Regions from separate parts of the Terribacillus sp. JSM ZJ617 genome, predicted to be linked through region 1. Evidence: riboswitches for the same ligand, from Rfam matches in the RefSeq annotation. Region 1 holds a riboswitch; the other holds the start of a gene.
What was found. Region 1 has a riboswitch for thiamine pyrophosphate ahead of ACH6C1_RS15015 (thiamine phosphate synthase). Riboswitches for the same ligand answer to the same signal wherever they lie in the genome.
Positions count from the first base shown of each region.

Region 1 (4,363 bases):
ATAACCCCGAAGCTTTAGCCAGTTTGGCAATACGAACAGCCTCTTCTGCTGTCTTTGCCCCTGCTGTATTCGGAAGTAAAGAGTACTTTTCCAGATCCAGCTGTTCCAGGAAATTTGGCTGGGATGGCTCAAAGATATCCATCCGCCTCACAGCAAATGTCAGTATCTCTGCCTTCGAAATATCGACTGCCTTTTCCTGCACCTCAAATGACGGGTATTTGCCTGTTCCCAATAATAAGCGGGAAGCAAAAGTCTTCTCTGCAATCTGTAACATTCTTCATCCTCCTCCTACAAAATGAATCAGCTCGACTTTATCGCCATTTCTAATCGGCTGCTCTGCATACGAAGCTTTATTAATGATCTCTTTGTTCAGTTCGACAATCACAATCCTTTTCTCCAGGGAAAGTGATGCTAACAGCTGAGCTATAGTCTTGATATCAGCGGATAATTCCTGCCGCCTGCCATTCAGCTGAATATTCACATCAATACCTCCTCGCCAGTGTTCAATCTATCGACACGAAATGCTTCCTTCCATTCTTCCAGAACTTCATTGCTGCTTATCAAATCACAAATCATCTTGCCCGTAGCTGGGGCAAGCAGAATGCCATTGCGCTGATGGCCAGCAGCGATATACAAGCCCTTCATTTCTGGATGCTCACCAATCAGCGGCTTGCCATCGTATGTCTGAGGTCTGAGACCTGCCCAGCTTCTGAGGAACGGCATTTTATCAACCACTGGCAGCATCTTTCTCGCTTTCTCCATGATAGTCTGTAATCCGCCAAGCGTGGGCTCGGTGCTCCAATCATTCTTGACCTTTGTTGCACCTATGATCAGCTCATTGTTGTTACGCGGAACAATATAATGCTGATCATGGAATAAACTGCATGTAAGAGGAGTTTGAGTATTCGTAACAGCAATGCACTCACCCTTCACTGGAAAAATCGGCGTCCCCAACCCAGAACGCTGGAGCAAAGCATTACTCCAAACTCCGCTGGCAATCACCACACGATGTGCTTGCCATTCTCCTTTGGAAGTCCGTAACCGATAATGAGCAGATTCCTTCACAATCTCATCGACCCTGGTATAAGCGTTAATCCGGGCACCTAGCATACGGGCAGCTGTATGGAATCCTCTGCAGGCAATTGCAGGTGTGACATGCACATCTTCTGCCATATGAAGAGCGCCAGAAACTGCTTCTGACAGACCAGGTACTTTCTTTGACACAGTTGCACGATCCAGCCATGTTACTCCTTCCAACGAAGAGAACGGAGAGTTCGTTGTTTCTTCTTCTGTAAAAACAAGCTGTAATAAACCACCTGGGCGACGTTCCATGTCTATCCCTGTCAGAGAGCGAATATCCTCTTCTGCCTGTTCATAGAGCCTTTGACTAGTACGGGCAAAGGGATAAAGCGAAGCACCGAATTCCTTATATTCTGAATGGGCACCTAGCATACCAGCTGCTGCTTGCGTCGAGCCTGATCCGACTTGGCCTGCTTCCAGCAAATCGACTTGATGGCCTGCTTTCGCTAAATAATAAGCGATTGCACTGCCGATGATACCTCCTCCAACAATTGCTACTTCAGTGGATCTCTTCAAGACGCAGACACTCCTCCCTTAATTTCTTCACGGCATCAAGCGGGTTTGCAGCAGAAAAGATACTACTCATAACAGCAACCCCTTCTAATTCAAACGCTTTCAATGAAGCCAATCGCTCCACTTCAATTCCTCCTATTGCGTATAACGGAATGTGGGTATTCTGACGGATATACCTTAAATTGGCTAATGGCTGCGGTGATTTCCCCTTCTTACTGGCTGTCGGAAAACAATGCCCATACAGCGCGTATGCCGCCCCGACAGACTCCGCCTGTACTGCTTCTTCAAACGAATGGACAGGCGCACCAATCCGCAAATCAGGATACAGCTTTTTCAATTCTTCCAGTGGAAGGCCATGACCTGGTATATGCACTTGCTTCAAGCCAAGCAGCAAAGCTATATCCATTCGGTCATTAAGCCAAAGCTTATGCGCTGGCAGCCCTTCGTCCAATAGCTCCTTACAAAGCTGATACACTTTACCAGCAGGCTTACGTTTCTCCCTGATCTGCACATGATCGACATAAGGGTGTATCTCCATCAAGATACGTATTAAATCTGCTGCTTCATATGCATCATCAGTTACTGCCATCAATTTGATTGCCATCACCTCCTGGATACGAACAGGCCGGACATACAAAAAACACCACTCCCCAAAGGAAAGTGGTGTGAAACTTGCGAATGGATACATACAAAAGAGCATGTAAACCCGAGTGTCTACACTTTCCTACGCAGGTCCGAACCTGTTCAGGTTTTGAGGGTTTAAAGAGTCACTACTCTTCATCTCAGCCCTTATGAAGGGATCCCCTAGTGTGAAAACTTATTGAACTTACCCACATCGTAACATAAATAGCATTTTATGCAAGATTCTGATTACAAAAAAGAAAAGGCCATCTGGTTTTATACAGATGGTCTTTTCAGCGCCTGACTCAGTACTTATAAGATTGTCCGCCATCAATTGGTACAACAGTAGCATTGATGAAGTTTGCTTGATCGGAAAGAAGGAATGCAACAAGATAACCGACTTCCTCCGGCTTACCAAAGCGTTTCATTGGGTTGACGCTGACGAATTCCTTGCCCGCTTCTTCCCAGTTATCTCCGCCAAGCTGACGAAGGGATCCTTCAACCATTGGCGTCATGATGGCACCTGGAGCAATGGCTTTGATGCTCACACCGAATTGTCCGTATTCGATACCGGAGTTTTTCGTAAGACCTACTACACCATGCTTACTTGCTGCATAACCGGACTGGTTGCCGATTCCGCGGATACCACCTACAGAAGCTGTATTTACTACAGAACCATAGCCCTGCTCCTTCATTACTTTCAATACGTGGCGCATGCCGTAGAATACGCCATTCAAGTTGATGTTCACAACGCGGTCGAATTCGTCTACAGGATACTCTTCTGTCAGATTTTGCGTTCCTTCCACACCAGCGTTGTTAAAGAAACTATCGATCTTACCAAATTGATCAATTGTTTGTTTTACATACGCCTCAACTTCCGGCTCATTTGCACAGTTTGCCACAATCGTAAGAACCTCTGCCTCTGGTGCTGCAGCCAATATTTCCTGCTTCGTTTTTTCCATACCTTTTTCACTTAAATCAACAAGAGAAAGCTTTGCACCTTCTTTTGCTACTTGCAAAGCTGCTGCGCGTCCTAATCCAGAACCCCCACCTGTAATCAATACTACTTTATCTTCAAAACGTTTCATGAAAATCTCTCCTTTTCTGATTCTGTCAAATTGCAGTAAATCCGCCATCAATCGGCACTACTACACCATTTATATATGGTGCTTTACCAGTCAATAGGAACGCGACAAGCTCTGCCACTTCCTCCGGCTGGCCAAGACGCTTCTGAGGAATCGGTTCTGTCGCATTCTTGAATGCAGCTGGATTCTTCTCTTTATATTCTCGAACCATTGGCGTTTCTGTCGTACCTGGAGCAATTGCATTTACCACAATGCCTTGCTCGGCATACTCAGCAGCCAACGTCTTCGTAATCCCAACCATTGCATGCTTCGTAGCTGAATATGTACCAACTGTGGCTTGTCCCACGACACCTGCTGTGGATGACGTGTTGACAATTCGCCCGCCGCCATTAGCAAGCATAACTTCCAATACATATTTCAACCCGTAAAGGGCGCCGTTTAGATTAATTCCTAATACCATATCGATCTGCTCAATCGTATTATCCACGAATTTTACACCAGGACCAGAAATACCAGCATTATTATAGAACATGTCGATAGTTCCAAATGCCTCTACCGTTTTATCTACATAATGTTTTACTTCTTCTGCCTTGCTTACATCCGCTTTGACGAAAATAGCTTTTGACCCTTTTTCTTCTATTAAGCGAACCGTCTCTTTACCGGCTGCCTCAGACACGTCAACGATGCTGATTGCGATACCTTCTTCTGCTAGTCGCAATGCTGCAGCTTGTCCAAGACCGCTGCCGCCTCCTGTGATGACCGCTACTTTCTGCCCATACATAAGCAAAGCTCCCTTCAATATGTGTAAATAGGTTAATTTACCTACTCCATATGTAAGAGCTTACACCTCTATCATAGATATCGCAAGAGATAACTCTTCAAATAATTTTCACTTTTTCATTTGACATTCAAATTCAGTTCCCTTATATTTATATTGTGCAAAATATAATTTTGGAAAATTGATTGGAGGGACACTTAATCTTGGAAAAGGATTACTACCTAGAAGATCATCTTTGCTTTTCCTTATACGCTAGCTCACGTGCAATTCTCAGGATGTACCAGCC
Region 1 is NZ_JBISEQ010000004.1:286,416-290,778, forward strand. Features, by position in the region: gene ACH6C1_RS15000 (thiazole synthase) at 1-274, opposite strand, end outside; gene thiS (sulfur carrier protein ThiS) at 278-481, opposite strand; gene thiO (glycine oxidase ThiO) at 478-1,596, opposite strand; gene ACH6C1_RS15015 (thiamine phosphate synthase) at 1,580-2,197, opposite strand; TPP riboswitch at 2,298-2,409, opposite strand; gene ACH6C1_RS15020 (SDR family oxidoreductase) at 2,520-3,302, opposite strand; gene ACH6C1_RS15025 (SDR family NAD(P)-dependent oxidoreductase) at 3,328-4,080, opposite strand; gene ACH6C1_RS15030 (MarR family winged helix-turn-helix transcriptional regulator) at 4,281-4,363, shown strand, end outside.

Region 2 (4,363 bases), 190 kb from region 1:
GGCAGCACAGGCTGGAGAGCATGGAAAGGGATTTGCGGTAGTCGCGGATGAGGTGCGCAAGTTAGCTGAGGAAACGAAGGGAGCAGCAGGACAAATTGCTGCTTTGGTTGACTTTATCCACCAGGATACGACTAAAACAATCGATCTGATGCAGCATGCAGCGGATGAAGTACAAGCTGGTACACGAGTTGTCGATCAAGCGGGCGGTTCTTTCCTTCAGATTGAAACTGCGGTAGCAGGTTTGGTGGATGAATTCAAAGAGGTGAGAGTTGCTCTGGAAGGTATGATTGCTGGTACAGATTCAGTCAATATGTCACTTGGGGATGTGAACGAGGTCGCAGAAGAAGGAGCAGCTTCGACCGAAAGTGTGTCAGCTGCAACAGAACAGCAGCTGGCTGCCATGCAGGAAATTGCGGCATCATCCAGTTCTCTTGCATTTATGGCAGAGGAGCTTCAAACCGCTATTGCTCGTTTCCGTGTGTAAGTTAATTGGTTAGCAGATAGTAACCAATAAAGGATAAGATTAATAATAGAAAAACATATATCATCCATTTCATATGAACCCTCCTCTAAGAAGTAGACGGATACTTCCTGGAAAAGGGTTCACTTTTTTACATTGTTTGTAACCGAATTGTGCATACTAGTCGCAGTATGTACAAAGGAGGCAATGTAATGGATGCTTTTCAAGCAGGAGAAATCGTCTATGTAATTATCCGCAACCCCCATGCACAGGGAGTAGCCAATATACAAGAGGCTGCGGTCGTCCATAACCCGGAAAAGCCAGGGGAACTGGCTCTGTTTGTGTATGAAACCTATTATCCGCTCAATGATGAGGTGGCGGTTTATCAGGATCTCGGAGAGGCGGAAGAAGCATATGTATCCGCTTTTGGTTTAGCCGATGGAGGCTATTATGGTTAAGCCATTTGTACCGCAGCTTGTGTATATAGAGCCTAGGGCATTAGAGTATCCGCTCGGCGTGAAGCTGCGGAATAAATTCAGGGACATGGGTGTAGAAATACGCGAGACAACTTCCCATAATCAGGTTCGGAACCTGCCTGGTGATAATGATTTCCAGAAGTACCGTACTGCCAAATCAACGCTTGTCGTCGGCGTTCGGAAAACACTGAAATTCGATACATCGAAACCATCAGCAGAATACGCTATCCCATTTGCGACAGGCTGCATGGGGCATTGCCATTATTGTTACCTGCAAACGACGATGGGATCCAAACCTTATATCCGTACGTATGTGAATACGGATGAAATATTTGATGCGGCAGAGCAGTACATGCAGGAAAGAGCCCCGGAAGAAACACGGTTTGAGGCTTCCTGTACGTCAGATATCGTTGGTATCGACCATCTGACGCATACGCTGAAACATGCAATTGAATATTTCGGTCGGTCCAAGCACGGACAACTGCGATTTGTAACGAAATTCGCCCATGTGGATCATTTGCTGGACGCTGACCATCAAGGACGAACACGATTCCGCTTCAGCATCAATGATGATTATGTGATCAAATATTTTGAGCCAGGGACTTCCCGTTTGAAGGATCGAATCGAAGCTGCGGTGAAAGTAGCCGAGGCCGGTTATCCGCTTGGATTCATCGTCGCTCCGATTTATTTGCATGACGGCTGGCAGAAGGGCTATCCGGAAATGCTCGAGCATCTGGAAGCAGCCCTGCCTGAACATGCCAAAAAGAATCTGACATTCGAATTGATCCAGCATCGATTCACGAAGCCGGCAAAGCGCGTTATCGAGAAAAATTATCCGATGTCGAAGCTTGAGCTGGATGAAAGCAAACGGAAATATAAATGGGGGCGCTATGGTATCGGAAAATACGTCTACCAAAATGAGGAGCAAGAAGAAATAAAGGATGTCATAGGAAGCACAATCTATAAAATGTTCCCGCAATCCAGGATTGAATATTTCACTTGATTCATCGGTTGACAATCGCATCTGTGCATGTGATAGTTAAGAGGACAATTGAATTTCGAGGAAGTCCACTAGGGGTGCCATTTGGCTGAGATAAGAGTGATCTTTATCCCTTTGAACCTGATCTGGTTAACACCAGCGTAGGGAAGTGGAGCCGGATTCGTGTATTTTCTGCACACTTGACTATACGAGTCGCTCCATACTTCTGGAGCGGCTTTTTTATATGGCCGGCGCCATTCACCCTTCCGACGGGGCTTTCTCCAATAGGAGGAGAAAAACATGTTTTCTGCACAATTGAGAGAAGAAGCAAACCCGGTATTCGAAGCAATCTATGCACATCCTTTCGTAGAAGGAGTTGCGAATGGATATGTGCCGCGTGAGGCATTGATCCATTATGTGAAAGCTGACTATGAGTATTTGACAGCATTTGCCCGTATTTACGGTTTGGCAGTCAGTAAATGCGAAACCCGAGAAGAGATGGAATTTTATCAGTCCCAAATTCATTTTGTCCTGCACAGCGAGATTCATCCGCATAACGTCTTCTGCAAGGCAGCAGGTGTGCAATACGAGGATCTGCAGCGGATGACACCACCGCCTGCTGCTGACCATTATATTTCACACATGATGAGCAGTGCCGTACAAGGAGATATAGGGGAGCTGATGGCGGCACTGCTTCCTTGCCCATGGACGTATCAAGCGCTGGCGGCACATATTATCGAAACAAAGGCACCTGACGAATCCAATCCATTCCAGGAGTGGATTCAGTTTTATGCCAGCAGGGAAGACGGTATGCCGGATGTGACGTCAGAACTTAGCAAGCGACTGGACAAGTGGGCCGAGACAGCGGGAACGGCTGCAAAGGAACGTGCACGGAAAGCTTTTCTTAAGAGCTGTATGCTGGAGTATAATTTTTGGGAGATGGCAGCCACACAGCAAGACTGGATGATCCCATTGAAAGGGGCGTCCATTCATGCCTGATATAAGGAGCGCTTTGACAATTGCAGGAACAGACCCTTCGGGAGGGGCTGGAATCCAGGCTGACTTGAAAACTTTCCAGGAGCTTGAAGTATACGGAATGAGCGTTGTCACCTCCCTCGTTGCCCAAAATACGACAGGAGTACAGGCAGTGCATCATGTTCCAGTAGAATTTCTTGAACAGCAGCTGGAATCAATCTTCTCTGATATCACCCCATCTGCTGTAAAAACGGGGATGATTGCATCAGAAGAGATGATGCGCTGCGTCGCTGCCGTTTTGATTAAATCAAAGACTGCCTATGTTATGGATCCTGTCATGTATGCTAAAAGCGGACATGCACTCATGGGAGAGGATTCCAGAGATGCATTGAAGAAACATCTTGTTCCACTCGCTGCCCTGATTACACCGAATATACCGGAAGCAGAGGAACTCACGGGTATTCGTATCGAAGATGAAAATAGCATAAAAACCGCAGCGAAAATGATTGTCCAGGAATATGGGGCTAAAGCTGTCCTGATGAAAGGCGGTCATATGGAAGGAGCATCTGCGTCAGACTGGCTCTATGACGGAAATAGCTTCACAGCCTACACAGCAGAACGTATACAGACGAAGCACACGCACGGGACGGGATGCACGTATTCTGCAGCGATAACCGCAGAACTGGCTAAAGGGAAATCTCTGCAAGAAGCAGTTCGGATCGGTAAGGATTTTGTGACAGATGCGATTTCGTATTCGCTTCAGCTTGGAAAAGGGAATGGTCCGACAAATCATTGGGGGTACCGTCTGCAAGGTGTGCCAGTTCAGGAGGAACAGCATAATGAAGTATACTGATGTGATAAAGCAAGTCCGGGAGAGAAACCCATTGATTCACTGCATTACCAATCAGGTTGTCATTAACTTTACGGCGAATGGTTTGATCGCACTCGGAGCTTCTCCTGTGATGGCATCAGCAAAGGAAGAAGCCGCGCAGATGGTCCAGCATGCACAGGCGCTGCTATTGAATATCGGCACACTTGCCGCAGCGGATGTGGAAGCAATGATCCTAGCCGGAAAAGAAGCGAATAGGCTCGGAATACCAGTGATTTTCGATCCCGTCGGAATAGGTGCCACAGCGTACAGAACAGAAACGGCCCGCCGCATATTGGCGGAGGTGGATGTCACTGTTATTCGCGGTAATGCAGGTGAAATATCCGTCCTAGGCGGAACATCTGTCAAAGTGAAAGGTGTAGATGGATCCGATGATGGTATTTCACCAAGAATTGTGCAGCAGCTGGCCAGGGAATTGGATGCTATTGTGATTGCAACCGGTAAAATAGATATCCTTTCAGATGGGAACCATACGTATAGTGTAGCTAATGGGCATGAGATGCTAAGTAAAATAACAGGGTCTGGCTGCTTGCTCGGTGCCGTTATAGCGGCATGTGCAGGAGCAGCTGACAACGTACTGAAAG
Region 2 is NZ_JBISEQ010000004.1:92,500-96,862, reverse strand. Features, by position in the region: gene ACH6C1_RS13990 (methyl-accepting chemotaxis protein) at 1-484, shown strand, start outside; gene ACH6C1_RS13985 (transcriptional regulator SplA domain-containing protein) at 673-918, shown strand; gene splB (spore photoproduct lyase) at 911-1,939, shown strand; TPP riboswitch at 2,000-2,100, shown strand; gene tenA (thiaminase II) at 2,216-2,914, shown strand; gene thiD (bifunctional hydroxymethylpyrimidine kinase/phosphomethylpyrimidine kinase) at 2,907-3,743, shown strand; gene thiM (hydroxyethylthiazole kinase) at 3,730-4,363, shown strand, end outside.
Region 2: it holds a riboswitch for thiamine pyrophosphate, as region 1 does, so the genes downstream of both, tenA (thiaminase II) here and ACH6C1_RS15015 (thiamine phosphate synthase) in region 1, are expected to answer to the same signal.